One region of the Specibacter sp. AOP5-B1-6 genome, then DNA from elsewhere that is predicted to be linked to it. Evidence: riboswitches for the same ligand, from Rfam matches in the RefSeq annotation. Region 1 holds a riboswitch; the other holds the start of a gene.
What was found. A riboswitch is a leader RNA that binds a small molecule or an ion and turns the genes downstream of it on or off. The one in region 1 is predicted to bind cyclic di-AMP.

Region 1 (14,780 bases):
CACCGGCGAAGCTTCTGCCCAGGAGTACAAGCGTCCGGCTGAATCCGCGGTGCGTGCAGAGGCGAAGTCGAGGCCGCCGTTCGAGTTGAGCCACTGCACCTGGTTGTTGAGGGTGACGAGGGTCGACAGCGCAGGCGTGTTGTACGTCTGGTTCTTCAGCGAGTTGTCGATGGCGGTGGTCAGGTTCAGGAAGTCCGGCACCCAGCGGTTCGACGCACCGATGCGGGCTGCACGCTCCAGCGCGGCGGGGGAGAACAGGCCAAGCCAGAGTCCGCCGTCGGAGGCGAAGTTCTTTTGCGGGGCGAAGTAGTAAACATCGCTTTCACGCACGTCCACGGCCAGGCCGCCGGCGGCTGAGGTGGCATCGATCAGCATCAGGGCGCCGTCGTCGGCGCCGGCGACCCGCTGCACGGGAGCGGCAACGCCGGTGGAGGTTTCATTCTGCGGCCAGGCGTAGGCGTCCACACCGGCCTCGGCCACTGCCACCGGGCGGGTGCCGGGCTCGGCCTTGATGATGGAGGAGGAGTCCAGGAACGGGGCGTTGTTGGTGGCCGCGGCAAACTTGGAACCAAATTCACCGAAGGACAGGTGCTGGGCTTTTTTCTCCACAAGACCAAACGAGGCAACATCCCAGAATGCCGTGGAACCGCCAACACCCAGGATGACCTCGTAGTCGTCAGGGGCGCCAAAGAACTGCTTCAGGCCGCTGCGGACGTCGCCGACAAGGTTCTTGACCGGAGCCTGGCGGTGGGAGGTGCCCAACAGTGCAGAGCCTGCTTCGGAGAGTGCCGCCACCTGCTCGGGGCGGACCTTGGAAGGGCCCGCGCCAAAACGGCCGTCGGCCGGACGCAGGTTGGCGGGAATGGTGAGGGGCGTGGAATCGCTCACGAGTTGCTCCAAAAATTATGCGATGGAAGGTATGTCGGTGCCAGTGGCTGCTGCCAATTCTGCCGTAGAACCGGCTCCAGCGGAAAAAGTGTCCGCGGGTCAAGAAATATTCTGCACCGGGGATCGGTTCCAAGAAGAGGGCGTGGATTCCCGGGATCGTTGCAATCAGGCTAACGTAGACACGAAAGTCCTTGCCCCAAACTTGCCCAATAACAGGAGGATGCTGACGTGGCTGATCTGATTGACACGACGGAAATGTATTTGCGGACAATCCTGGAGTTGGAAGAAGAGAACATCGTGGCCTTGCGGGCGCGCATTGCCGAGCGCCTGCACCACTCCGGCCCCACAGTCTCCCAAACCATTGGACGCATGGAACGCGACGGCCTGGTCATAGTTTCCGGTGACAGGCATTTGGAACTGACCCCTGCCGGACGGGACAAGGCCACCCGCGTCATGCGCAAGCACCGGCTGGCTGAACGGCTGCTTGCCGATGTCATTGGCCTTGACTGGGCGTATGTCCACGAAGAAGCCTGCCGCTGGGAGCATGTGATGAGCGAAAGGGTTGAACAGCGTTTGTTCGACCTGCTGGGCAGGCCCAACGAGTCACCGTACGGGAACCCGATTCCGGGGCTTGAAGAGCTCGGAGGTGAGATTGCTCCCGTTTTTGCGGCGGGGCTGGTCACGCTCGTCGATGCCATGGCCACGTATTCACCCGGCCAGGAGGTTGTCATTCACAGGCTCTCCGAACGCATCCAGGTGGAGCCGGAACTGCTGCTCCAGCTAGATGAAGGCGGCCTGCGGCCCGGCGCCAGGATTTCCCTGGCGCAGGTGGGGGAGTACATTTCCGTCCGCGTCCCGGACATCGAAGGGGCGCTGGAGCTCCCGCCTGAGGTCGCCTCACATGTGTTTGTCGCCATGAGTTAGAGTTTCCACTGTGACCAATCACTATTGACAATCTCGGTAACGGAATTGTTACGTTTACCGCTTGTACCGTATAGTAATATTCTGACGCCGTAACCAAAGCGTTACCATTTTGCGACACCGAACCTTGCCTTCGCAACAATGGACAGTAATCACTAAGGCAGGGGCGGGGGAACCACATTCGGCAGACGTACAGTCTGCCTTGGGGTGAAGCCCACACTCGAAACGCAACACACCTGACTGGCCCAATCCATTGGACTGTGCCATGGCCAGATGTGTGCCAAGAGCTTGGGCCGGATCAACAGCATGACTCTCTGATCCGAATCCGACAGCTAACTTCGCAGGTGCTTTATAGAGAGGTAATTAGTGTCAGAAGTTAAACAGCGGGGACGCCGTCGGGCGTCGTCGCCGGTAACTCATGAGCTTGCATCCCTGCCGGGAAGCCGCCGTGCAGCCATTGCTGCAGAGCGAATCAGCTCACCATCAAACATTTCAGTGGCCCAGCTGCTGCGTGCAGGTGTTGCCAGCGGAGCCGGCCAGAAGGTTGGCGTGGCCATGGCCGCGACAGGCCTGGTCCTGGCAGTCACGCTGCCGTCCACACAGGCCATTGACACGCAGCACATTGAGACCGCAACAGCGGCATCTGTGGAAGCGGAGCCTGCCGTGACGGCCGGGGCGGAAATCCCCATCGCCTTCGCCGCCCCTGAGGTTGGCAGCGCATTGAACCCCGATGGCCGGCTCAAGGAAACCTTGAAGGTCAACGCCTCCGACGTCGCCCCGCAGGCTGCCAAGGGGACTCTCGGAGCCCCGCTGGAGAACCTGGTGCCAAGTTCGCCGTTCGGCGGACGCATCAGCCCCATCACGGGTCAGGTTGACGAGCAGCACACGGGCCAGGACTTCGCCATTGCGAGCGGCACTGACGTGCTTGCGGCCGCCGGCGGAACTGTCACCTTCTCGGGCTGGCACCAGTACGGTGGCGGCAACCGTGTGGTCGTGGACCACGGCAACGGGCTCTCAACGTCCTACAACCACATGAGCAGCAACTCCGTCAAGGTTGGCGACAAGGTCGAACGCGGCGACGTGGTGGGCCTCAGCGGCTCCACAGGCGCCTCGACCGGCCCGCACCTGCACTTTGAGGTCATCGTCAATGACGAAACCGTCGATCCCCTGGGCTGGCTTTAATTCCTCCACAGGCGACTTTTAGTTACGAGTTAGTCACAGGACCGTGACCTGAACGTGACATTGCCAAAAATCTGTTGTACCGTCGTAATCGCGCCAACTTCGAATCAAGCTGGCGCCCATGGGTTGATTGCCTAGCTCTGCCACTACTCATGGTCCGTTCGTATCAATCGTCTGGCAGGGGCGGGGGAACCAATAATCGGACTGCGCGTCAAGCAAAAGTCCTAGGGGTGAAGCCGCGAAGCGTTCAACGCAGGAAAGAAGAAATTCTTTCGGTGTGCCAACGTGGAGCGGCCGGGTGACTCCCATCCGAATCCGACAGCTTACCTCGCAGGCTTTGGGAGAGGAATCCTTCTTGGCTTCAAACACTGCCCTTGGGCGCCACCGCGCCGAGGTTGTTAAGACCAGCCCGATCTCCACCCTCACGAAAGCCGTCAGTTCCAATGCCGGCGGGGTTGGTCGTCAGGCCGCAGTAATCGCAGCAGCCTCCGGACTGGTGCTGACATCCGGTATCGCAGCAAATGCGGCTACTCCCACAGTGGAGCGCGCTTCTGACGGTGCCACCACGCTGAACCTGAACACGGAACTTGCTTCCGTAATCACGGCAGCATCCACGGTGAAGATCTCATTCGCCACCCCCGCCATCACCTCCACCCCGGCTCCTGTAGTTGAAGCGCCGGCAGTTGTAGAGGCACAGAGCAGTGAAGTTGCTGTTGAGCCGGCTGTTGAAGCCGTTGAAGCAGCGCCCGTTGTTGAAGAAGCGCCGGTTGCTGAAGCAGCACCCGTCGTTGAAGAAGCACCGGCAGCAGCACCTGCTCCGACTGTAACCACCAGCACTCCTGAAGCTGCACCCGCACCGGCAACCCAGAGCGGAATTGGCGCAACCATCGCCAGCGCCGCACTGGCCCAGCTTGGCGTTGCCCAGGATTGCACCGCACTTGCCAGCAACTCTTTGGCTGCCGCTGGAATCAACTTCCACGACTGGCCCGCTGGCTACATGAGCTTGGGCCGCACGGTTTCACAGGCCGAAGCACAGCCCGGTGACTTGATTTACTACGCCGACGGCGGCGCGGGCCTGGCCCACATCGCTGTCTACATTGGCGACGGCCAGGCCGTACACGGTGGATGGGAAGGCGGCACAACCGCAGTCTTCTCCGTCAACGTCGGTTCAGGTCCCGTTTTCATTGCGATGGGTCACTAAAGAACGTTTTTACCCAATGAACCCCGTCTTCGGACGGGGTTCATTCGTTTAACGGGTGTGGACTTCCATTCGGCCCAAACCTGACGCCCGGGCCAGTCGGCGCTGGTGTGCCACGGTGCGGCTTTCCGGCAAAGTACGACGACGGCCCCAGTTGCCTTTGCAGCGGAGGGCGGACACGCTCCGCCGGTGGTTCTACGCGCCGTCGCTGCGCTCGGGTTGCGCCGGCTCCTGTCGCCCGGATTCGGGCTGTGACGGTCCGCGGTCGATGGTGGTGGCCAGCGGGATCTCCTTCACGAAGAGCAGCAGGATCCCGGCCAGCACCAGCAGCGGAACCATGTACACAAAGATGGGTGTCAGGGCGTCGTTGTAGGCGCCGATCACAATCCCGCGCAGCTGTTCGGGCAGTTGGCGGACAATTTCGGGTGTGAGCGAGTTGACGGCCCCGGCGCCCTGCCCGCCGGAACCGCCGGTGCCTGCCAGCCGTTCCGCCAGGATGCTCGTCAGGCGGTGTGCAAACAAGCTGCCCACCACGGCGGAGCCCAGTGATGCCCCGATCTGGCGGAAGTAGTTGTTGGATGCCGTGGCCATGCCCACCTGGGAAATGGGGAACTGGTTTTGCACAATCAACACCAGGATCTGCATCGACGTGCCAAGCCCGATGCCCATGATGGCCAGGTAGGCGCAGATGACCCAGACAGGCATGGTGGGGGTCATGCTTGAGAGCAGCACCAGCGCAACTGCCACAATGAACATGCCGGTGATGGGCAGCCACTTGTACCGGCCGGTCCTGCTCACCAGCTGCCCTGAGCCGATCGAGGTCACCAGCAAGCCCGCCATCATCGGGATCATGAGGAAGCCGGCCTGGGTGGCGTTGGCGCCGGTCACCATTTGCAGGTAGGTGGGCAGGTAGGCGAGCGTGCCGAACATGGCGATGCCCGTGATCAGCCCGGCAGCGGTTGTGAGGTTGAAGTTGCGGTCCTTGAACAGGTGCAGCGACATGATCGGGTGCTGGGCACGGTGTTCAACCAGCACAAACAGCAGCGCGGCAAGCACAGTGCCCGCACCCATGCCAATGATTTGCGGTGAACTCCAGTCGTACTTGGTCCCGCCCCAGGTGCTGACCAGCACCAGCAGGGTCGAGGTGGCGCCCAGCAGCGCCATGCCGGCAACATCCACACGGGCCTTGGTGCGCGGATGCGCCGGCAGCCGCAGGAAGAACGCGGCCGAAACAATGGCCAGGATGCCCAGTGGAATGTTCATCCACAGGCCCCAGCGCCAGCCGATCCCGTCGGTGAACCAGCCGCCCAGCAGCGGTCCGGCCACGGACGACAGCGCAAACACGCCGCCCATGATGCCCATGTAGCGCCCGCGCTCCCTGGCCGGGACGACGTCGGCAATAATGGCCTGCGAGAGCAGCATCAACCCGCCGCCGCCGAGCCCCTGGACGCCGCGGCCAATGATCAGCCACGTCATGTCCTGGGCAAAACCGCCCACGATGGAGCCCACGATGAAGATTGAAATGGCGCCGATGAACAGGCCCTTACGGCCGATGAGGTCGCCCAGCTTCCCGTAAATCGGCAGCATGATGGTTGAGGCGAGGATGTAAATGGTGATGACCCACAGCATCTCGCTGACGCCGTTGAGCTCGCCAACAATGGTGGGCAGGGCCGTGCTGAAAATGGTCTGGTCAAGCGAGGCCAGCAGCATTGTCAGCATGAGTCCGGCAAAGACCAGCAGGATGCTGCGCCGGTCGCCGGTGGTGGGTGGATGCACTTTATGGGTGGTTGCAGTCATGGTGTTTTCCTAGCGGCCGGATGTTTTTGCGGGCGGCTGTGGGGGATCTTTCTGGTGAAGCACGACGGCGTGCTGCCGCCGGCCTTGGGTTGCGGCGCCGGCTTGCGCTGGACGGCCAGGGCGACGGGCGGCTTGCGCTGGACAGCGCAGGATGCGGACAGACCGGGATGCCGGCAGCTGGTTAGGGCCAGTGTTCGTTGCTGGTGATCCGTTGAATCAAGGCCGACGCGGCCTGGACCAGCTCTTCGCGGGTGTCGGTGAAATTGCCTGCCACCCACTTTTGCATCGCAAAGCGCATGGCCCCCGAAACGAGGGAAACAACCATGCGGGCCTCGTCCTCAAGGTCGGGTGTTTGGTCCTCGCTCCGGCCGTGGAAACGGTATCTGTCAAGGACGCAGCCGACGTAGCTTTCCTCGGTCTCACTGATCCGGGCCTTTTCCCGGTTGAGAAGTTCAGGGGTTTGGTGGATCAGCTGGTGCCTGGCCTGAAACAGCTCAAAGTCCGCGTCGACCGAGACGAAGGTTTCGGCAATCATGTTGAACAAATCGCCAAACACGCTGGAGCCACTGCCCGCAACGAAGGCCCTGTGCTGCTCCGGCGTGGGCATAACCCTGGTGGGGCTGACGTACACGCCTTCCTTGCTGCCAAAGTAGTTGAAGAAGGTGCGTGCGGAGACCGTGCTGACCGCACAGATCATGTCCACCGTGACATTTTCATAGCCGTGTTCAAGCCCCAGCTCGATGGCGGCACGGCGGATGGCCAGCCGTGTGGCAGTGCGTTTTCTGTTGCGCAACGTGTCTTGGGACAGTGCTGCCCGGGCGTGGACGGCCGGCGGAAGGGCTGGCAGGACTGGGGTTGTCAGCGGTGAATCAGTGCTCATGGTGGCTCCAAAGGGTGCACAGCATGTGTCGCGTATTTCCGAACGGCACAACTCCAAGTCTAAATGCAGTTTGTGCAAATGTGCAGTGAGTGCACGAATCTTTTCTGGGGGCTCTTGTCGGGGGCTCTTTTCTGGTGGCTGTTGTGGTGCTTCCGGGCCGACAGGCCGGATACCATGGCACCCATGACGACTTCGATGTGGTGCCCGTGCATGCGATAGTGCTGGCCGGCGGGCGCTCCCGCAGGCTCGGCGGGGTGGCGAAGGCCGGACTCACCCTCGAAGGGCTGACATTGCTGGCGCGAACCGTGGACGCGGCAGCCCACATCATCTCGGGATCGCCCGCCGTCGCTGCGCCAGCCACAGCGCGCGGGAAGGGAAACACGCAAGGCCGGATCGCCGTCGTGGGTCCCGTGGAAAAGATTGCGCACTGGCTGGAGACCGCACAATTCCGAGAGCACGTGACAACGGTCCAGGAGGACCCGCCGTTTTCAGGTCCCGCGGCCGGCATTGCCGCGGGCCTGGCAGCGCTGGGGGACGCGGACGGGGATGTGCTCGTCCTTGCCTGCGACATGCCACGCGCGGCGGAAGTTGCCCGTCTGCTGGTCCGGGAATTGTGGGAAGTTGCCGGTGATGCGGGTGTCATGGCGGTGTCGGACGGGCGGAAGCAGCCGTTGGCAGCCATTTATCCGCTGGCGGCGTTGCGGACGGCTGTGGGCGAGGCGCAGGCGGCGCACCGTCTGGAGAATGCCTCGGTTTTCTCCTTGCTTGCTAATGTGAACATCAAGGAATGCGTCGTGCCTTCAGGCCTGACGGCAGACATCGACACCTGGGAGGACGCCCGCGCGCAGGGGATTGCTGCGGGGCCGCCCGACACGAAAGGTCAGCAAGTGGAAAATCAAGATGAGGTTTTGCAGGCGTGGACCCGGAAGCTGCTTGAAGCCTTTGAAATTGCCGACATTGACGTTGACATCCACGCCGTGTTGAACCTGGCAGGGGTTGCCGCACACTCAATCGTGCGCCCCGCGGCCCCGTTGACAACGTTTGTGGCCGGACTCGCCGCAGGGTTGGCCGCCGGGTCGGGCCAGGCAAGCGAGGCTGCTTCCATGAAGGCGGCGTTGGGTCTGGCCAAGCAGCTTGCCGCGGCCGAGGCACCCGCGGCCCAGGCACCGGCGGCCGAGGCACCCGATGCGGCAGCTGGCGGCAGCGCTGCCGAAACCCCCGCCGGAAACTAGCATCACCATGGTTGATGGTGTGGACCCGGCCCCGTCCGGCCGGAAAGCTGGCAACGATTCGGCGCCCGCCGTCGAAACTGCCGCCGCGGAAACGCCCGCGGAAACGCCCGCCGTTGTCCTGCCCCACACCTGGCAGGAAGCCCGTGACCGTGCGTGGGAGGTTGCCGTGCCGCTGCCTGCCCACGCCGTTCCGCTCGCATCGGCCATGGGGCGGATCCTTGGCGTCGACGTCTTCTCCCGCCACGCCATGCCACATTACGCTTCCTCGGCCATGGACGGCTGGGCTGTTGCCGGCAGCCCGCCGTGGATCATCGCCGAGAAAGGCCACAAGCTCGCAGCTGGCCAGGCCGTTCCCATTCTCACCGGGGGTCTCATGCCGCCCGGTGCCAAGTCGGTGCTGCGCAGCGAGTCCGGCACGCTGTCGACGGACGACGACGGTCTGCCGGTTTTGGTGCGCGGCGCTGCGGCCCGTCCCGGCGAACCAAAGAACGGCCAGCACATCCGGCCGGCCAGCCAGGAAGCCGAGGCCGGGGAGCGGTTGATCGAGGCCGGCACCACCTTGAACCCCGCCCATGTTTCCTTGGCAGCCCTTGGCGGCCTGGACGAACTCCAGGTCCTTGGCAGGCCTGCCGTAAAAATCGTCCTCACGGGCGACGAAGTGGTGCCCTCCGGCATCCCCGAACCCGGCTTTGTCCGCGACGCGTTTTCGCCGCAGCTTGGCGCGGTCGTCGCCATGCTGGGCGGCTCCGTTGTTGGGCTGCAGCGGGCGGGGGACACCTTGGCCTCGATGCTCGACGCGCTCGTCGACGACGAGGATGACCCGGCCGACGTCGTCATCACCACCGGCGCCACGGGCCACTCAAGCGCAGACTTTCTGCGGGAGGCCATCACGGCAATGGGCGGCACCTTCCACGTCCCGCAGATCGCCATGCGCCCCGGCCACCCCACCCTGCTGGCCGAACTGCCCGACGGCCGCTTCATCGTGGGCCTGCCCGGCAATCCGCTGGCCGCCATGATTGGCCTCATGACGCTCGGCACCCCGCTGCTGGCCAGGCTGGGAAGCCTGCCCCGGCCGGCCACCACGGAGGTGGCCTGCGGCTCGCCCATCAAGGAATACCAGGGCCCCACACGCCTCATGCCGTACAAATTGGTGTACGGCCTCGCGTCCCCGTGCGCCAACAGTGACTCCGCCATGATGCGCGGACTCGCAGCCGCCGACGGCGTCATGGTTGTCCCGCCGCACGGCGCCAAGATGGGCGAGACGCTCAGCGCAATGGCCCTCCCATGGACGTGAGCTTCACCTGTCCGGACGGCCGCACGCTGCATGGCCACCACTTCGAGGTGCCCGACGGCGTGGAGCGGCTTGGCACCGTCGTCATCGCCTGCGCCACGGCCGTCAAGGCGAACTACTACCACCGCTACGCCGCGTTCCTGGCCGACAACGGTTTCGCGGCCGTCACCTTCGACTACCGGGGGATTGGGGCATCCCGCGGCGGGTCGCTGCGCGGGCAACAGGTGCGCTGGCACGAGTGGGGATCCCTGGACATCGACACCGTGCTTGCCTGGGCGTTGGAACAGTCGCCCAAGCTGCCGGTGCACCTTGTGGGCCACAGCTTTGGCGGGTTCGGCGTGGGGCTCGCCGAACATGCGGCCGGCCTCTCCCGGATTCTCACCGTGGGCGCACAACACGCGTACTGGCGGGACCTGCGGTTCAAGGACAAGGCCGCCCACTGGGGCCGGGCAGCCATCACCGTTCCGTTGGTTGCCGTCTGCGGCTACTTCCCCGCCAAGCGCCTGGGCGTGATGGAAGACCTCCCGGCCGGTGTGGCCCTAGACTGGGCCCGCAGCCGCAAGAACTTTACGACGGCGGCTGCCGGCTCCCAGCGCGACGCCCTGCGCGCGCACCAAGCCGCCGTGACGGCACCCATCCTGGCCCTGGCACCGAACGACGACTCCTACGCCACCGTTCCGGCCATGGAAAGGGCCGCCGCCTACACGCCCAACAGCACGTCCCGCATCATCCACCTGCGTCCCGAGGACTACGGCGAAACAACGCTTGGCCATTTTGCCTTGTTCCACAGCCGCTACCGAACCACGTTCTGGGAACAAACCCTGGCCTGGCTGAAGGACGGCACCTGGGACGCAACAGACGCAACAGGCTCGACCAGCCCCGCCCCTTAAAGCCAAACCCTCCTGCAGGTTTGGGGCGTTTTGACCAGACCCTCCTGCAGGTCCGGGGCGTTTTGAGCAAACCCTCCTGCAGGTCCCGGTCAGGCGTTGACTGGCGATGGCAGCGGAACGGGCGTCCCGCCGTCGTGCATGTCATCCGGCATGGCGGCGGCAAGCTCCCTGGCCCGGATCAGCGACGGCAGCCACAGGGCCGAGATGGTCGCAATGACGAGGACCGCAGCACCAACGTAGACGGCGGGGATGGCGGCGTCCACGAACCCGGTGGGCGTGAGCTGCCCGCCGGCGCCGGTGAACACGGCCGTGAGGACCGCCACGCCCAGGGCCACGCCAACTTCACGCAGGGTGGCATTGGTGCCGGAGGCCTTGGCGTGGTCGTCGTGCTGCATGTTGGCCAGGACCGCCGTTGACATGGGCGCGAACACCAGCCCCATGCCAATCCCGGCGGCCAGGAATCCGGGCACCATCATCGGGTAGCTGACGGTGGCGCTGAGCACGGTGGCGAGCCAGAACATGCCGCCTGTCAGCAGGGCCAGGCCGGTGATCATCAGGGTGCGGGTGCCCAGGCGCGGTGCGAGCAGGCCAGCCAGCGGGGCCACGATCATGGGTGCCAGTGTCCACGGCATCGTCAGCACGCCCGCTTCCAAGGGGCTGTAGCCCTGAACCACCTGCAGGAACTGGATCAAGATGAACACCGAGCCAAAGATGCCGAAGCTGAACGTGAGGCCCACGATGTTGGCCACCGTGAAACTGCGGTCCCGGAACAGGCGCAGGGGCAGCAGTGGCGCCGTCGTCCGCATCTCCCAGAGGACGAAGGCCAGCAACAAGGCGCTGCCGCCGATCAGCGGGACGAGCACCTGGGGGCTGGACCAGCCGGCCGTGTTGCCGCGCACAATGCCGAACACCAGCCCCAGCATGCCGATTCCGGAAAGCGCCAAACCAACGACGTCGGCACGGACCCGGGCGCCGAAGCTGTTGGGCAGGCCCAGCAGCACCAGGGGCACGGCGATGAAGCCGAGCGGGACGTTGAGCCAGAAGATGGCCTGCCAGTTCCAACCTTCCACCACGGCCCCGCCGATCAGCGGGCCCACGGCCACTCCGAGGCCGGAAACGCCGCCCCAGATGCCAATGGCGAGGGGGCGTCGGACCCTGCTGACCGATCCTGCCAACAAGGTCAGTGAGAGCGGCATGATGGCGGCAGCACCCAGGCCCTGGACGGCGCGAGCGGCAATGAGCGCCGTGGGGTCCGGGCTCAGGGCTGCCGCGGCCGAGGCCAGGGTGAAGATGGCGAGCCCGGCCAGAAAGACGCGGCGGCGGCCGAGCCTGTCGCCGAGGCCAACGGCCAGCAGCATGAACGTGGCGAAACTGAGTGCGTAGGCGTTGACCACCCATTGCAGTTCTTCGACGCCGGCCCCCAAGTCTTCGTGGATGACCGGCAGCGCGTTGGTGACCACCAGGTTGTCCAGGGTGGCCATAAAGACAGGCAGCGAGGCGGCGGCGATCGCCAGCCAGGCAGGGATTTGGCGTTTCATGTGCTTCGATTCTTGAGATGCATTGCTTCACTAAGTAATCAGGTGATTACTTAAAAAACAACGTTAGTTATCAGCTGATAACATGTCAAGTATGGATATCTCTTCAGTTTCGGACCCTGCCGCCCGCCTTGTGCGCATGCCCGCACAGGAACGCCGCGAGCTGATCCTGGAAGCGGCCACGGCCGTGTTTGCCGAGCGCGGCTATGCCGGCACCACGACCGCCCAGGTGGCGCAGGCGGCCGGCATCAGCCAGCCGTATGTGGTGCGGATGTTCGGCACCAAGGAGAAGTTGTTCCTCGAGGCGCTGGACCGTTCCCTGGGCAAACTGATGGACAGCTTCCGTTCCGTCGTTGCCGATTACGACGGCGGTCGGCTCGCGGAGAAGGTGGCGGCACTCGGTCCCGAGCGGGGTACCGGCCGGCAGGCCCACCTGAAGGCGCTGCTGTCGTTTGCCTATGCCGATCTCATCCAGGACCGCGGCATTCTCTTGATGCTGATGCAGTCGTTCATTTCCGGGCACGAACCCGTCATTGGGGCCCGCGCCCGTGAGGGGTTCGTGGGCATTTATCGGCTGCTGCGCGACGAGGCAGGCATGGGCGAGGAAGTCACACGCGACTTCCTCGCCCACGGCATGCTGATGAACACGCTGATCAGCCTGCGCCTCACGGACCTCTATGGCCAGGATGCGGGCGCCGATGAGCTGCTCAAGTGCACCATGGGTGCCAAGCTGCCCCTGCTCCTGGCCCACGAAACGCCCCGCGCCAACTGACGCGGTATCAACCGCTCCGCCACTGCCGCGAGGGCCTCCGGCGAAGGCGGGCACGCCCGCGAAGGTGTTGGCAGCCGGCCGGGAGCCGCCAGCTACGCCACGGGCTCCAGCCGAATGACCACGGACTTGGAGGTGGGCGTCCCGCTGACGTCGGCCTTGGAATCCAGCGGCACCAGGACGTTCGTTTCCGGGTAGTACGCTGCTGCACAGCCCACGGGTGTGGAGTAGGCAACGACGCGGAAGTCGGGGGCGCGGCGGTCCACACCGTCCTTCCATTCCGAGACCAGATCAACCATGGTCCCGTCGGCAATGCCGAAGGAGTCAAGGTCCTTTTGGTTCACAAACACCACGCGGCGGCCGTTCTTGATGCCGCGGTATCTGTCGTCCTTGCCGTAGATGGTGGTGTTGTACTGGTCGTGGGAGCGCAGGGTTTGCAGGAGCAGCCGGCCCTCGGGCACCTTCGGGTATTCCAGCTCATTGGCGGTGAAGTGGGCCAGCCCGGAATCCGTGGTGAACGTGCGCGAGTCGCGGGGCCCGTGCGGCAGGACAAAGCCTCCGGGCATCTCGATCTTCGTTTCAAAATCCTCAAATCCCGGAACCACCGCCGCAATGTGGGAACGGATCAAGCTGTAGTCGCCTGACAGGGCATCCCAGTCGGCGACCGGGGCGCCCGGGCGGGTCCCGCCGTCGTCCGTTTCAAAAAGCAGCTTGGCGAGCCGACACACAATCGCCACCTCGGAGAGCAGCATGTCCGACGCCGGTGCCAGCCGCCCGCGCGAGGCGTGCACGGCGCTCATGGAATCCTCGACCGTGACGCGCTGGTCGCCTGTGGCCTGGCTGTCGCGCTCGGTGCGGCCCAGGGTGGGCAGGATCAAGGCCGTGCGTCCCGTGATCAGGTGCGACTTGTTCAGTTTGGTGGAGATTTGCGCCGTCAGCGACAGGCGCCCCAGCGCGGCCTCGGTGACGTCGGAATCAGGCGTGGCGCGGACAAAGTTGCCGCCCATGCCGAGGAACACGCCGGCCTTCCCGTCCCGCATCGCCTCGATCGCGGCGACGGTGTCGAAGCCGTCGGGGCGCGGGGACGCGAAGGAAAACTCCGCATCCAGTGCGTCAAGGAACGCGGCCGGCATGCGCTCAAAGATGCCCATGGTCCTGTCGCCCTGAACATTGGAGTGGCCGCGGACGGGGCAGACGCCGGCGCCGGGCTTGCCGATGTTGCCCTGCAGCAGCAGCACGTTGACGACGTCGCGCAGCATCGCGACCGAGTGCTTGTGCTGTGTCAGACCCATGGCCCAGCAGACCACCGTTGCCTTGGACGCCAGCAGGCGTTCGCCCGTGGCCCGGATCTGTTCCTCGCTGAGGCCGGAGGCCGTGACAATTTCGGCCCAGGTGACGTGCTCGAGCTGCTCCTGATACTCGCCAAGGCCGGTGGTGTGGGCGTCGATGAACGCCGTGTCGAACACGCGGCCGGCCTGCGGGGAGCCCGTGCGGCGCTGCTCCTCCAGCAGGAACTTGCCCAGGCCCTGGAACAACGCCTGGTCGCCGCCAAGCTTGATCTGCAGGAAATCATCGGCCAGCGCCGTGCCGCCGCCCACGAGTCCGCGGACGGTCTGCGGGTTTTCAAAACGCATCAGCCCGGCCTCGGGGAGCGGGTTGACCGCCACGATCACGGCACCGTTTTTCTTGGCCTTCTCCAGCGCCGTCAGCATGCGCGGGTGGTTGGTGCCAGGGTTTTGCCCGGCGATCATGATCAGTTCAGACTTGTAGATGTCCTCGAGGGAGACCGAGCCCTTGCCGATGCCGATGGTCTCGGTCAGCGCCGAACCGCTCGATTCGTGGCACATGTTCGAGCAGTCGGGCAGGTTGTTCGTGCCCAGCCCGCGCACCATGAGCTGGTACAGGAACGCGGCCTCGTTGGAGGTGCGCCCGGACGTGTAGAAAATGGCTTCGTTGGGATCCTTCAGGGCCTTGAGCTCGTCCGCCAAAATACCCAGCGCACGCTCCCACGTCACCGGCACGTAGTGGTCGGTGCCCTCGGCCAGGTACATGGGATCGGTCAGGCGTCCCTGCTGGCCCAGCCGAAAATCGTCCCAGGTGCGCAGCTCGCTGACGCTGTGTTCTGCAAAGAACGACGGCGGCACGCGCCTCTTCGTCGCCTCCTCGGCGACAGCCTTGGCCCCGTTTTCGCAGAACTCGG
Region 2 (14,780 bases), on a different contig from region 1:
AGGTACGACGGCGGATCGCCCACCTGAGGTGAGCGATCCGCCGTCGAACCGTCCGGAAAAGATCCGGAAGGGAAATCAGATGGAGTATTCCGGGGCGGCCCAGACAACCACTTCGGGGTGCTCGTAGAAGCGGTAGCCCTCGCCGCGGACGGTGCGGACCGTGTTGGCCAGGCGGCCCAGCTTGGAGCGCAGGCGGCGGATGTGCACGTCGATGGTGCGCTCGTTGGGGATCTCGTCGGCGTTGGACCACAGGCCCTCGAGAAGCTCGTCGCGGCCCACGGTGCGGGTGCCGTTTTCCACCAGGTAGTTCAGCAACTCAAATTCCTTGAACGTGAGGTTCAAGGTGTCGCCGTCCAGGTGGACTTCGCGGCGGGCAAGGTCGATCAGCACGCCCGAAGGACGCTGCTCAACGGCGGGAATGCGGATTGCTTCCTGGCGCTGGCGGGTGGCCACCGTCGGGTCGCCGAACGTGGAGCGGACAACGTCCAACGCACTGCCAACAACGTCCGACGGCGCAATCGCCACAGCCGCGTAACTCTGGGCCTGCGGGACAAGGGTTTGGGCGTAGGCACGGATGTCCTGGGCGAGCTTGGCCAGGGACGTGCCGGCGGCGGCAGCGGTGTCCTCGTCAACACCCACATAGAGGACAAAGCCCCGGGCAACGTTGTCGGGGCTCACGCCGTGCAGCTTGTCGCCCCCGGCAATGACGGGGGTGGGCTCGGTCATGGGGTTGCTTTCATTGCGGGGAACCGCGCGCAGGCGGGCGGCGGCTGTGCCGGTCTCGGACCGGTAGCTGTTGACATAGCCGGGGTGCTCGAGAGCGGCCGGGCGGGGCGGCGGCACCGGCCCTGCACTGCGGCCCTTGGCGGCATTTCTAACGGAGATGTGGACGTAACCGGATGCTACTGACATTGAACTACCTAGCTGTATGGCCGTACTCAACGGCGCGAATGCTTCCATTGGTTTTGAGGATCCAAAACCTTTGCTGCCCCGTACGTTGATGCGCTGCACTGAGGGCCGGCCCATGGGCCAAGTCTGGTGTTCGCCACGTTGTGCCTGGACATGTTCTGTCGACATTGCGTGGCATCCAGGGTTGTGATTTAGGCCTGCATTCGACAACCACGCATGAACCGTCCGGTCGATCCGAGACGGACAGTTGCTGCGGCTGCAGAATTCACTGAGTGGGTGTTCACATTAGCCAGTGTCCTACGTAACAAACCAAACTAGCAAGTAACATAGGCCGGAAATGTCCAGCATATGAGATCTTGCCCCGCATTGTGACTAAACTGACACTAATTTTTTACTGTCATTTCGCCCCTCAAATCGTGCCATTATCAAATATCCCGAGCTCAATTTTGATTTCTGGATTAATAAATTCGCCCAAATATGGATTCTGGATGAATAAGTTCATGCGCGCGTGATGTCCGGTTGGCGCGGTGTCGGCAAGCTCTCAGCGACACTCAGCTTTCTTTCATAATTTGCCGCTAAGTAAACAAATGTTTACCTGCCGGCGCCCATCCGGGGCGGCCGGCAGCACCTGGCCGGCACCTGGCCGCCACCGGCTAACCGGCCGGGCGACGCCGGCAGAGCTAACCGGCCGAGCGACGCAGCCCCGGCACCATCGCGAACGGGCGCACGGCCCTGATCTGGTCCCGCAGCCTGACGTTGTTGCGCCTGTTCATCATGACCAGGGCGGCCAGACCGGCGAGCACGGCAACCACCGCGGCCATGCCGAGCGACCAGCGGGCACCAAATTCGGTGGCAATCCAGCCCACCAGCGGCGCGCCAATGGGCGTCCCGCCCTGCAGGACCACCATGTAGACAGCCAGCACCCGCCCCCGCATGGCCGAGTCCGTGGTCAGTTGCACCGTGGTGTTGCATGCGTTCATGAACGTCAGCGACGCCAGCCCCACGGGCACGAGCGCAATGGCGTACAGGACAAAGCTCGGCATAAAGGCTGCCACGCCCACAGTCACGCCGAACGCCAGGGCGCCGCCCACAATATAAAGCATGCGCATCGTCTTGCGGCGCGCGGCCAGCAGGGCCGCCGCCAGCGTGCCGATCGCCATCACCGAGCCAAGCAGCCCGTACTCCCCCGGCCCCAGATTGAAAACCGTGGTGGCCATCAGCGCATTGGTGATCTGGAAGTTCATCCCGAAAGTGCCCACAATAAAGACCAGCACCATGATCATCATCAGGTCCGGGCGCTGGCGGATGTAGCGCAGGCCCTCGCGTATCTGCCCCTTGGCCCGGGGGACACGCACAGCAGGAGCCAGCTCGTGGGGGCGCATCCGCCACAGGGAAAAGATCACGGCCACGAAGCTGGCCCCGTTGATCAGGAAGGCCGGACCGGTTCCCACCAGGGCAATGACAAGACCTGCCACGCCCGGGCCGGCAAGGCGGGCCAGGTTGAAGGAGGCGCTGTTAAGGGCGACGGCGTTGGGCACGTCCTCCTTGGCGACGACTTCGGAGACAAACGCCTGCCGCGACGGGGCGTCAAAGGCGCTGGCCACTCCCAGCAGGAGTGCCAGCACATACACATGCCACAGCTCCACTGTCCCCGTAACGACGAGGATGCCCAGCAGGAAAGCACAAATTCCCATGCCGGTCTGCGTGACAAGGAGGAGCTTGCGCTTGTTGACCCTGTCACCCAGCAGCCCGGCATAGGGGCCCAGGAAAATGATCGGCAGGAACTGCAGTCCCGTGGTGATGCCTGCGGCGGTGCCCGAGTTGTTGGTCAGGACGGTCAGCACCAGCCAGTCCTGGGCCACACGCTGCATCCACGTGCCGATGTTGGAAACAAGGGCCCCCGTTACCCAGAGCCGGTAGTTGAAAACCTTGAGCGCCCGGAACATTGAACTCATCTATGCGCTCATCTCCTGCAGAATCAGTGCCGCCTCGTGGAGGGTGGCGCGTTCCTGCGGGGTCAGGGCCGACACCCTCTGCGCCAGCCACGCCGTCCGCTTGGACCGGGCACGCAGCAGGGTGGCGGCCCCGGACTCGGAGATCTGCACCAGCACCTGGCGTTTGTCCTGCGGGTTTTCCTCTCGACTGACAAATGCGGCCTCCGCCAGGGCATTGACGATCCGGGTCATGGACGGGGCCTGGATCTGCTCACGGGCGGCGAGCTGGCCCACCGTCTGTGGACCGCCCATGATGGCGGCAAGGACCGAATACTGCCCGGGGCTGATCTCCCCGGTGGCGGCTTCCGCGCGCAGCCTTCGCGAGGTGCGCATGACAGCCACCCGCAGCTCCGCCGCCAGCGGCCCGGCACCAATCCCCTTCGCTGCCTTGCGCCCCGCGCTGCCACCCGGAGGCGGCCCGGCGCCCGGCCCCGGCGCAACAGGGGCATCGGCAGCTGAGCCGGGGGACGACGTCGTGCGTTGCGTGGAAGTTTTTGCCGGTGAATGTTCGGCCATGGGTGCTCAGCTGCCTCAGAAAATGTTTTGTGTGCTCAGCTTCCAATCCTAGATCGTTAGCATTGCTAAGTAAATGGCCGGAGGTGACTCGTCGGTCACGGCACTACAAAGGTTGTTACCAAAATGTGACATGGGGTCTCGTTTCCGTTACTCTGTCTAAAGTGCCCACAGAACCGTCCTTGGTTCCCGGCATCGATGGACGGTTCGCCGAGCTCTGCCGCCGCCCATTTCCATCCATTGACCATGGCAGAGACGGGGGACCCAATCTTTATGGGCCCTTCCTACATGGAAGCCCTTGGGGTTAAGCCGGCGCAGTGAAGGCAGCAGTGATTTTGCTGCCGGGATCTGTGCGGCCGGATTCTCTAGTCCGTTCCCGACAGCTCACCTCGCAGGCGTAGAGAGGCCCACTCATGTCTGCTGCACCGCAGCGCGGCCGTCGCCGCGCCGAACCAGAGCGCCGTCCATCGATTTTTGGGCTTGCGTCCACCCGCACGGGATCACCTGCGGGAGCACGCGCCCGGACCCGGGCCGCCGGTCCGTCCGGTGCAGTCTCCGCCGTCACCACCACGGCCAAGTGCATGGCCGCAGTGGCGGTCCTTGGCGCACTCGTGGCCGGCGGTGCCGTCGCCCAGCAGGTGGGAACACAGCAGGCCGCCGGCGCAAACCCGGGCAGCCTCGTTTCTGCCGCCAGCACCACAGCACCGGCAGTGTCGGCCCCGCTTGACGCGCCGATCAGCTTTTCCGGCCCCAGCATCACGTCGAGCACAAAGCCGGCGGACGCAGCCCTCAAGGCCGAATCGAACGACGTCAAGGCCGATGCCACCACGACTGCTGCAGCTTCGAAGGCAGCTCCCTCCGGCGACAATCCTGCCGCCGCCCAGGCCTATGCCGCCGGCCAGCTGAGCTCCTTCGGCTGGGGCGCGGACCAGATGAGCTGCCTCACCCAGCTGTGGCAGCGCGAATCCGAGTGGCTCACCTCGGCCGAAAACGCCTCCAGCGGCGCCTATGGCATCGCCCAGTCGCTTCCCGCAAGCAAAATGGAAGCCACCGGCAGCGACTGGAGCACCAACTACGAGACGCAGATCCGCTGGGGCATGGGCTACATCCAGCAACGCTATGGCTCACCGTGCGGCGCCTGGGGACACTCAAACTCAGTGGGCTGGTACTAAAACTGGCGGCTGAGGCGTCGCAGGCAGCGCCTGTCCTGCTGCCCATTCTGGGCGGCACCCTCACCATGCCCGACGCCCGCACCGGCACGGCCCGCGACGTCGAGCTGCTGCCCTTCCACTTGGCACGCACCCAAATCACCCGGGCCAACTGGCACGCGGTGATGGACGACGCCGGGACCCCGCCCATGCTTTCCCGCGTCCCCATGCATCCCCTCACCTGGTTTGACGCTGTCCGGTGGTGCAATGCCGCTTCGCAGCTGGCGGGCTGCACCCCTGCCTACGCGCTCAGCGGCCGGGAGGTTGCCTGGGACGTCAACGCCGATGGCTACCGCCTGCCCACCGAGGCCGAGTGGGAGTGGGCGGCCAGGGCAGGAAGCTCTTCGCCGACGTACGGGCCCCTGGCGGAGATTGCCTGGACGGCGTTCGATGCCGTCGACGGGCCCAGGATGTTGCCCTCAAGACCCCCAACAGCCATGGCTTGTTCGACATGATTGGCAACGTCTGGGAGTGGTGCTGGAATTACGCGGATACCGCCCGCTACGGGGACTACAGAAGTTTGCGCGGCGCCGGCTGGGACGATCGGCAGTGGAGCGCCCGCGCGTCCGTGCGCCGGGGCAGTGCACCCGATGCCGTACTCGAAGATGTGGGATTCAGGGTGGCCCGTGGGGTTGTCGGAGTGCCTGACGCTGCTCAGGGCTGCTCGGCCGCAGGGGCGCCGGCCGCAGGCCGTTCGGCTGCAGCCCAAGGCTGGTCGGCTGCGGCTGACCGGCAACGGGCCGACATCAAGGGCCCGCTGCCCATGGGCTGGACACCCCTGCGCGGCCTGTAGCCCACACTTGAAGCCGCTTCCGCAGCTGCCTCAGCAGCTGAAAACGGGCTCAGCCGGCGGACCTTGTTCCAATCTGCGCTGAACTCGTGGCGGGTGTGCCGCATAACAGTGTCATGCGGCACACCCAGCTTGAGTTTTACTCAGATTGGGACAAACAGAAGGCGTTGTTAGTCCACGATGCCGTAGAGGCGGTCTCCGGCGTCGCCCAGGCCGGGAACAATGTACGAGTTTTCGTCGAGGCCTTCGTCAATTGAAGCAAGGACCACGTGCACGTTGTCGCGTCCGCCGTGGGCGGCTTCCAACTTGGCCAGTCCCTCAGGGGCTGCGAGCAGGCAGATGCAGGTGACGTCGGCGGCGCCGCGGTCAAAGAGGAACTTGAATGCCTCGATCAAGGTCGCGCCGGTGGCCAGCATCGGGTCAAGCACGTACACCTGACGGCCGGTCAGGTCATCGGGCAGACGCTCGGCGTAGGTGATGGCCTCGAGGGTTTCCTCGTTCCGGGCCATGCCAAGGAAGCCGACTTCGGCTGTGGGCAGCACGCGGGTCATGCCTTCGAGCATGCCCAGCCCGGCGCGCAGGATCGGCACCACCAGCGGTGTCGGCTTGGCAAGGCCGGTGCCCACGGTGGTGGTTACCGGCGTCTCAATGCTGACGGGCTCAACACGAACTTCGCGCGTTGCCTCGTAGGCCAACAGGGTCACCAATTCCTCGGTGAGCTGACGGAAAACGGGTGACGGAGTGTTCTTGTCCCGCAGAACGGTCAACTTGTGGGCTATAAGCGGATGATCCGCAACGAATACGCGCATGAATAAAAGCTACCATTGAGCCGTGCCCAACACATCGAATTTTCACCCAATCGAGACAACCACCACGGATTTGCATGCCCGCTGGATGGGTCTCGCGCTTACTGAAGCACAGCGCGCCCTGACGACGGCGGATGTGCCCATTGGCGCCGTCGTGCTTGGGCCCGACGGCGGAGTCCTGGGTTTGGGACGCAACGAACGCGAGGCGCACGGGGACCCGACCGCGCACGCCGAGATGGTGGCGATCCGCGAAGCCGCGGCGAAATTGGGGTCGTGGCGGCTTTCAGGCTGCACCCTGGTTGTCACGCTTGAGCCGTGCGCCATGTGCGCCGGGGCGATTGTGCTGGCGAGGGTGCCGCGCGTCGTGTTTGGGGCGTGGGATGAAAAGGCGGGCGCTGCCGGATCCGTATTTGACGTGTTGCGCGAACGCCGGCTCAATCACTGGGTCGAGGTGTTTCCCGGCGTGCGCGAGGACGAGTGTGCGGCGCTGCTCAAGGACTTTTTCGGCGGGCACCGCCAGTAAGCGGCCGCCACTGCTGGGAGGTCAGCGGACTGGAACCCCGCGGCCCGGCGCTCGCCAGCCGGGGAACTCGCCAGCCGGGCGTTCAGGGCTCGATGCGGAGCGGCTGCGTTGGCAGCACACACGACGCGCGCTCGAAGTCAGCGGCGTCGGCGCCAACGCGATTGTTCCGTCCGGTGTCGTCGCACCAGTCGAGGTTGTACGGGTAGGCGGACACCATCCCCTCGCCCGCCACCGCCCCAGCCGGGACGTTCACCGCGGCGCTGAACCCGCCTGCTGTCAATCTCCTCATGGCCGGCCGGCCGCCGCCGCGGTGTTGAGGGCGTCGATCCGCTTCTGCCTGCTGGCGGGCGAATCCAGACTGAAGGAGCGGAAATCGCCGAGGTCCTCGCGGATGAACGCCTCAACCTCAGCGATTCGCCGGCGAACAGCGATGGTGGACGCATCGAAGAGCCAGTGGGCGATGCGTTCGGCGCCGGGTTCGTACTGCCACAGGCCGATGATCCGTCCGCGGTCGACGATGGGGTGGTCAGGCAAATCGGCCGTAAGCGCCAGCTTTTCGGTGGCGAAGGGGCGGCCACGATCCTCTTCGGCGAAGTGGTCGGCTGAATTGCGGCGGAGCAGGAACAGCGAGTCGGAGCCGGACAGCAGCTGGATTTGCTCGCCCTTCGGGGCCTTGAAATCTGCCGCGGCGTCGGCATCCGCCGGCAGCATCCACAGTTCGTGGGCCTCCACGGCGCCGGCGGCTGCGAGCGCGGCCTTTGCCTGCGCCACAGTGAAGGCGGTGAACCACTGGGTCTGCTTGAGCGTGGCTCCGCCCGTCCAGCGCAGGTAGTTTTCCATCAGCCTGGCCCGTGCCTGCTCCGGAGATTCCACAGCCGGCGGCAGGCCCCAGGCCGTGTAGGCGTAGCGCTGCACGTCGAGTCTGCCATTGACGGGCACCCGGCGGATGCGGCCGTCGGCCTGCAGGAGGCCGAGCACGGTGGGCAGCGTGGTGGAGGCGCCCTTCTTCCTGCCTTCCTCACCCAGGCTGCGCACCGCATCCCCCAGCTGTACCTTGAGCTGTTTCGGGTCCAGGGCCTGGTTCGTGCCGGCATTTTGCAGGACCTGCAGGGTCTTTTCCGCCAAGGCCTCGACTTCCCCGCGTTCGACGCCGAGCTTGTCCAGGACCTTTGCCGCCGACTCTGCTGCGCCTTGGCCAAGCGACAGCGCCCAGGCAAAGTCGCGCTCGCCCAGCACGTAGGTGCAGCCACGCGCCGTCGGCAGTTCATGAATGCGCAGGGCCGCAGCCTCGGCGTCGACTTCCGCCCGTCGGATGCCCGCGCGGGCGAAGAGCGTCAGGTAGGGGTTGGCGCCGCCGACGGACCTCGCCCACCCTGCCGACGTGAGAACCGCCGCGGCATTGCTGCCCGCGAGTGAGCCGTCCAAACCTTGTTTGTGCCAGCTCCAGGCACGCCGCGTTGCACTGTCCATGTGCCCATCTTGCACCATGCCGGGGTGAGTGCGGGTGGCCATTTTTGTTGTAGCGCTTTGAGCCGGTAAGGTTGACGCGTTGGTGACGTGTCCGAGCGGCCGAAGGTGCAACACTCGAAATGTTGTTCAGGTGAGAGCCTGACGTGGGTTCAAATCCCACCGTCACCGCCAATGAAAACCCCCGGTTTACCGGGGGTTTTCTTCATTTCAAGGGGTACCGTGGTGCATTTATGGTGCAGCCTTCGTTAGCGCCACCGTCAAATTCCGCGAGGTTGACCCGATGGAGGGTGCCCGGGACGTGGTCACAGTGGCCGCAATTGGTAAGCTAAGGCATGCGCCGATGTCGTCGGCGAACTTTTTCCGTTGCGCACCGCACCAGCGTGGCAGCCGAGCAGCGACCATCCCGGCCCGAATTTCAGTGCCGATGAACAAAGGAAACCATTGGGTACCCAGACTAATGACAAGACTTCAGCACCTGTGCAGGAAGAAGATCGTGGCGGCCTGGCCAGCAACCTGATCGGTATTTGGACAGTGGGCGGCGGCATCATCTGCTTCGCCCTGCTGATCTGGTTTGGTCTGTAAAAATACGCCGACTTGCAAAACGCCCATCGGAGTTTTCGATGGGCGTTTTTGTGTTTCACCCCATGGACCGGCGGTCCGCTTTGTCGACGACGAACCGGAGTTGGCCGAGCTACTGCACCGAGTCACGGCGATGACCGACGACAGCCCTTGCCGCCGCACAGAACCACTGCGTCCCGGACATACCGGGAAGCAGTGGTTCTGATGTGACCAAGTGAGTCACCTGAAACAGTTCTAATTCTACTTATCGCAGGCAATACCGTCGTTGTCTCTATCCAGTGCCGATCGGTAGCCGGGCTGGCCCTGGTAGATGGGCGCCGCTCCGGCTGCCTTGGCCGCTGTACAGTTCGGATAGTATGCGGCTGCTGGCGCCGGCTGCTGAGCCGCCTCTTCGGCCGCCACACGGGCGGCTTCGTCTGCAGCCGCCTGTTCGGCAACCACACGGGCGGTCTCTTCTGCAGCTGCCTGCTCGGCCGCCACACGGACATTTTCATCTGCAGCTGCTTTCTCGGCTACAGCTTGCTCTGCAACCACACGGGCGGCCTCTTCCGCAGTTGCCTGCTCGGCCGCCACACGGACAGCTTCGTCTGTCACTGTTTTCTCGGCCGCCATCTTTTCAGCGATCACTTTGACTTCCGCAACTCGCTTTGCCTCGGCCCGATCTGAAACCAGGGCTTTGGAGTCCTTCTCCAACATCCACACCAGCACACCTGTGTCGTCAAGGGTGCAGACATAGCCTGCCGCCTGTTCGGTGACGGTTGCCCCATCGTCGAAACACTCTTCAAGCAGCAGAGATTTCGGAACGCGGCTGGGGGTTGAGCTCGGAGTTGCGCTGGCCGATGCGTTGGACGACGGCGAAGCACTAGTCGTCGATGCCACCTTGACTTCCGCGAGCGGCATCACCGTACTGGGCATCGGACCACTTGCCGTTACCACGATCGAACCAGCAATCAAGGCAATCACACCAGCGCCAACAGCGGCACCAGCACCCTTGCGGTGCGGCAAGCCAATCCACGATCGGCGACCAAAAAGAAGCGCATACAGTGCGGTGAGGATCAAGAACAAGGCAAACACAACCATCCAGCTGCCAAACCCACCGGTCGGCACAGCAATTATCAGGAACAGGAGCCAAACGGCCGCGGTAATCCAAAATGATACTGTCGGGCGCCAAATGGCCTTGCTGGTCCCTGCAGAAAAGTTCTTAGTCATGTTGTTCCTCAACAGGTGGTCAAATGATGATCGAAAAAAGCCGCCAGATAGGCTTGACGTCATTCTAGAACACAGAAAACTCCCAGCAACCACCCAGCCCCTACCGTGGCGGATGCCAGAGAATGAGGACATGTCCATTCCAACCCCAGCAGCGTCAGCCCTCCCCAAGCTCACCCGGGCGGACGGCGAACCCATTCGCGCCCTGGTGGTCGACGACGAACCCGAGCTGGCCGACCTGATGCGCCGCGGCTTGGAGATAACGGGCTGGGAAGTGAAAACTGCCCTCGACGGTTTTTCGGCGTTGAAGATCGCCCGCGAGTTCATCCCCGACGTCCTGGTCCTTGACGTCATGATGCCCGGCATGGACGGCGTCGAACTGCTGCAACGGATCCGCACCATCTACCCGGAAGTGCCCGCCCTCTTTCTGACCGCAAAAGATGCCGCCACCGACAAGGTGGCCGGCCTGCAGGCCGGCGGCGACGACTATGTCAGCAAACCGTTCAGCATGAAGGAAGTCCTGCTCCGGCTGCACAGGATCGTACAGCGCTCGGGCATCACGGCTCCGCAATTCGCGCTCCTGACTGTGGGCGACCTGACCCTTAACAAGGACACCAAAGCGGTGCAGCGCGCAGGCGTGGACATCTCCCTGACCACCACCGAATTTGAGCTGTTGAAGTTCCTGATGGAAAACCCGCGCCACGTCCTGAGTAAGTCGCGCATCCTGGACCGCGTCTGGAACTACGACTTTGGCGGCCAAAGCAACATCGTTGAGCTCTACATTTCCTACCTCCGCAAGAAGATCGACGTCGACCAGGAAGCCATGATCCACACGGTCAGGGGCTCCGGTTATGTGATCAAGCCATGTCCTTGAGCCGCCCGGAGACCACTACTGCCCAGGCACCCAGCCCGGCACACAAGAACGCCAAGGCCAGGCACGGCGCCAAAGCACTCCTGCACCCGGGCACCTGGCACCTGAGCACCCGCCTGGTCGCCGTCATGCTGGCCCTGCTCACCGTCATTTGCATCCTCGTGGGCATGGTCAGCTACACCGCCCTGAGCATGACGGTAAACAGCCAGCTCGACGCCTCGCTGCAGCAGGCAGCCCTGCGCACCACCGCCTTTTACACCAGCCCCGACTCCAGCGGCAGCGGCCCCCTGCCCGACCCCCTCAATGCCCGTGCCACCAGCGCCGGCCAGGTCAGCGCCGTCCTGAGCAACGGCGTCGTGCATTATGCAGGCATCCTGTCCAGCTCCGGCACGCGCCAACAGCTGACAACCGCCGACGCCGACATTCTCGCCGGACTCTCAACCAACGGCGATCTCAGCAGCCGGACCCTGTCCATCGGCAAATACCGGCTCCAGGCTCAGGCAGTCCCGAGCGGCGACATCCTCATTACGGGCCTCCCGCTGGCCGCCACCGACCAAACCCTGTCCACCCTGGTGCTCTCCATCGTGCTTGTTTCGCTGGCCGGGCTCATGGCGCTGGGCTGGGCCGGCACCGTCATCATCCGCCGGAACATGCGCCCGCTCGGACAGCTTTCGGACACTGCCACCAAGGTTTCAACGCTAAGGCTCGACGCCGGAGAGGTCGCCCTGAGCGCCCGGGTCCCGGACACCGCGGCCCACCCGGGCACCGAAGTCGGCAACGTGGGGAACGCCTTCAACGCCATGCTGGACAATGTGTCCCACGCGTTGGAGGCCAGGCAGCGCAGCGAAACCAAGCTGCGCCGTTTTGTTGCCGACGCCAGTCATGAGCTCCGCACCCCCCTGACGGCGATCCGCGGCTACGCCGAGCTGCTCTCCATGACGGAACCGCTGAGCACCGACGGCCAGACAGCCCTGGGCCGGGTGCAGGACCAGTCGGTGCGGATGAGCCGGCTGGTGGAGGACCTGCTGACGCTTGCCCGCCTGGACGAGGCACAGCAGTTGGCCAACGGGACGGGGACGGCCGGGAAAACCATGGGCGCCCCGACCCCCGTGAACATGAGCCCGCTTGTCATGGAGGCTGTGCGCGACGTTCAGGTGGCCACACCCGACCATCAGTGGAGCTTTTCCGTGCCCGACGAGCCGGTGGAGGTCGTGGGCGAGGACACGGCACTGCGCCAGGTGCTGCTGAACCTGCTGGGCAACGCCGCCAAGCACACGCCGGCGGGGACAAGCGTCCATGCAGACCTGTCCCTGGCACCGGATGGCAGCTGCCTGCTGGAGGTCAGCGACGACGGCCCCGGCATCGCCCCGGCCTTCCAGGACATCATCTTTGACAGGTTCTCACGCGCAGACCAGGCCCGCACCGGCACCACCGGCAGCACCGGATTGGGCCTGAGCATCGTGCAGGGAATTCTGCAGGCGCACCACGGCACAGTGAAAGTTGCCAGCTCACCGGGCAAAACCACCTTCAGTGTGCAGCTGCCCGTTGCGGCCCGGCCGCGGGCCGCTGGCGGGACGGCACAGCCTGAGGCGCCAACGCCCGGGACGGCACAGCCGCCGCCTCCACCGCCGAGCACAAGCACACCCAAACCCGCACCCGCTGCCACAGCCACGCACTCGGGTACGCGCCCGGCCCCACGCACAGGCGCACACCCGGATGCGAATGACGGCTTTTCCTCGATAAGCTAGGAACATTGGCTTAGTCGAAGGGAGCAGTGTGCAGCACTCCCCCTTCAGGCTGCTCCGAACCACTTTGGTGGGCGCCACCGTCCTCGGACTGGCTGCCGGTGCGCACCTTCTGGCCGGTGGCACCCTGCCGGCGCCCTTCATCATGGCAGCAATCCTTGCACTGCACACGCTGTGTTCGAGCGTTGCCACCAGATTCCGCCTGACACCCCCGGCCATGGCCGCCCTGCTGGCCAGCAGCCAAATTGTCCTGCACCAATGCTTTGAAACACTGTCCCACGGCGCCCGGATCGCGGCCGCGCCCGGAACGGGATCGGCCGCAGCGGAAGCCATGAGCCACCAGTCAATGTCCGCCGAGGCACACGCCTCCGCCATGCTGGCCCAGGCAACGTCACTGGCCACACCGGGCCTCGCCCATCTCGGCAATGGGCACCTCGGCCATGCAGGGGCCATGTCCGGCTGGATGTGGGCAGCCCACGCGGCCGCAACCCTGGCCGCCGCCGGCCTGCTGGCCTACGGCGAGCACGCCCTCTGGTCCCTCGCGAACTGGCTGCGCCCGCTCTACCGGTGTGCCGCCGTCATCCTTGTGCTGCCGGTGAAAGCCGCACGGCCCAGCGTCATTCCGCGTCCCCTGCCCCGCCTGCCGTGGCGCAATCTGCCGCCCGACACGCGCCGCGGCCCGCCGGCCCCGAGCGCAATTTTCGCCTAGCACCCTTCGAACTCGTCGCAGGGTGCCCACCCCTGTACCCCTGCGCCTTGGCGCGTTCGAAAGGTTTCACCATGCGTTTTTCCCGTACCCTCAAGACCACCGCAGCCCTCGGCACCACCGCCGGGCTGATGATGCTGGGCCTCGGCGCGGCGTCCGCCCACGTCTCGGCCACCCCCACCGAAACGGCCGCCGGCGCGTACTCGCTGGTCACGTTCGCGGTGGGCCACGGCTGCGACGGATCGTCCACCACGGCGCTGACCATCACGCTGCCGGACGAGCTCACCGACGCCACCCCCACCGTCAACCCGAACTGGACCATCAGCAAGTCGGTGGAGAAGCTGGACACGCCCGTCACGCTGGCCAACGGCAGCAAGGTCAGCGAGCGCACCGCGTCCATCACCTACACGGCGAAGACCCCGCTGGCCGACCACGAGCGCGACACGTTCACCCTGTCCCTGCAGCTCCCCGACGCCGCCGGCACCACCCTGCACTTCCCCACCCTGCAAAAGTGCGAGACCGGCCAGACTGACTGGAAGGAAATCCCCGCCGCGGGCGCCGACCATGATTCCGTGGACGCCCCGGCCCCGGAACTGACCGTCACGCCTGCGCTGGCAGGTGACGCCCACGGCGCCCACGCCTCCGCTTCTGCTGACGCGGCGTCGAATTCATCGCCGACGGACGACGGCGGCACCACTTGGCCTGCCTGGCTGGGCCTCGGTGCGGGGCTGGCCGGGCTGGTCATGGGCGGCTTGGCGTTCCTGCGCACCTCCCGCAAGTCGTAACCCTCCCTCCTTGGTCTGTGTGGCAGTTGTTGGACGAAAAAGCCAAAAGAAAGCGCTTTCCAGGCCAACAACTGGCACACAGATCCCGGCGGAGGGGCAGAGCCGGGCGGGGGTGCGGCGGCGGGGGAGGTTGACTCGGGAATCCGGGAGCGCAAAAGTGGGGTTATGACTATTGCGCAGCGGACCCCGGCCGGACGACCCCACCTTGGCAAGATGTTTGCACTGGCGGCCGTCGTCGGTCTGGGGGCGTCGCTTGCTGCGTGCGGGCCTCAGGGTTCCACGGGGCAGGAGTCGGCGCCCCCGGCCAGCACCTCGTCTGCGAGTCCAAGCGCCAGTCCCAGCGAACCTGCGGGTACAACCGGAGAAGCGCCCACGGAAAGCCCCGCGCCCAGTGCAACGGCAACCCCGGACCCGGCCCTTTGCACAGCGGCTTCGCTCGCGGGTGCCCTGGATGACTCAGGCGGCGGCGCAGCGGGGCACATCTACATGAAACTCGTGGTGACCAACAGCTCCGACACCGAGTGCATCCTGGACGGCTACCCGGGAGTTTCCATGGTTGCCGCCGGCACGATCGACCCGATTGGGGCTCCGGCGGACCGCGATCCAAACGCACCCTCCACCGGCCCCATCGCCCTGGCCCCGGGGCAAAGCTCGACCGCGGTGCTCAACTACACG

Region 2: linked by a shared signal. The riboswitch ahead of ACT3TS_RS04865 (transglycosylase) and the one ahead of ACT3TS_RS07595 (M23 family metallopeptidase) in region 1 are both predicted to bind cyclic di-AMP.

The regions. Positions count from the first base shown of each region.
Region 1 covers NZ_JBQSVT010000011.1:47,199-61,978, forward strand. The annotation lists gene serC (phosphoserine transaminase) at 1-888, opposite strand, end outside; gene ACT3TS_RS07590 (metal-dependent transcriptional regulator) at 1,117-1,812, shown strand; cyclic di-AMP (ydaO/yuaA leader) riboswitch at 1,953-2,171, shown strand; gene ACT3TS_RS07595 (M23 family metallopeptidase) at 2,176-2,991, shown strand; cyclic di-AMP (ydaO/yuaA leader) riboswitch at 3,134-3,339, shown strand; gene ACT3TS_RS07600 (NlpC/P60 family protein) at 3,344-4,189, shown strand; gene ACT3TS_RS07605 (MDR family MFS transporter) at 4,382-5,983, opposite strand; gene ACT3TS_RS07610 (TetR/AcrR family transcriptional regulator) at 6,165-6,863, opposite strand; gene ACT3TS_RS07615 (NTP transferase domain-containing protein) at 6,953-8,095, shown strand; gene ACT3TS_RS07620 (molybdopterin molybdotransferase MoeA) at 8,103-9,389, shown strand; gene ACT3TS_RS07625 (alpha/beta hydrolase family protein) at 9,380-10,276, shown strand; gene ACT3TS_RS07630 (DHA2 family efflux MFS transporter permease subunit) at 10,366-11,814, opposite strand; gene ACT3TS_RS07635 (TetR/AcrR family transcriptional regulator) at 11,906-12,583, shown strand; gene ACT3TS_RS07640 (FdhF/YdeP family oxidoreductase) at 12,676-14,780, opposite strand, start outside.
Region 2 covers NZ_JBQSVT010000007.1:5,713-20,492, forward strand. The annotation lists gene ACT3TS_RS04850 (winged helix-turn-helix domain-containing protein) at 76-912, opposite strand; gene ACT3TS_RS04855 (MFS transporter) at 1,590-2,864, opposite strand; gene ACT3TS_RS04860 (MarR family winged helix-turn-helix transcriptional regulator) at 2,865-3,419, opposite strand; cyclic di-AMP (ydaO/yuaA leader) riboswitch at 3,631-3,826, shown strand; gene ACT3TS_RS04865 (transglycosylase) at 3,830-4,588, shown strand; gene ACT3TS_RS04870 (formylglycine-generating enzyme family protein) at 4,546-5,079, shown strand; gene ACT3TS_RS04875 (SUMF1/EgtB/PvdO family nonheme iron enzyme) at 5,076-5,417, shown strand; gene upp (uracil phosphoribosyltransferase) at 5,585-6,223, opposite strand; gene ACT3TS_RS04885 (nucleoside deaminase) at 6,309-6,743, shown strand; gene ACT3TS_RS04890 (hypothetical protein) at 6,826-7,032, opposite strand; gene ACT3TS_RS04895 (DNA glycosylase AlkZ-like family protein) at 7,029-8,213, opposite strand; tRNA gene ACT3TS_RS04900 (tRNA-Ser) at 8,295-8,384, shown strand; gene ACT3TS_RS04905 (hypothetical protein) at 8,655-8,795, shown strand; gene ACT3TS_RS04910 (excalibur calcium-binding domain-containing protein) at 9,033-10,139, opposite strand; gene ACT3TS_RS04915 (response regulator transcription factor) at 10,132-10,872, shown strand; gene ACT3TS_RS04920 (sensor histidine kinase) at 10,863-12,617, shown strand; gene ACT3TS_RS04925 (hypothetical protein) at 12,646-13,323, shown strand; gene ACT3TS_RS04930 (YcnI family copper-binding membrane protein) at 13,395-14,105, shown strand; gene ACT3TS_RS04935 (DUF4232 domain-containing protein) at 14,271-14,780, shown strand, end outside.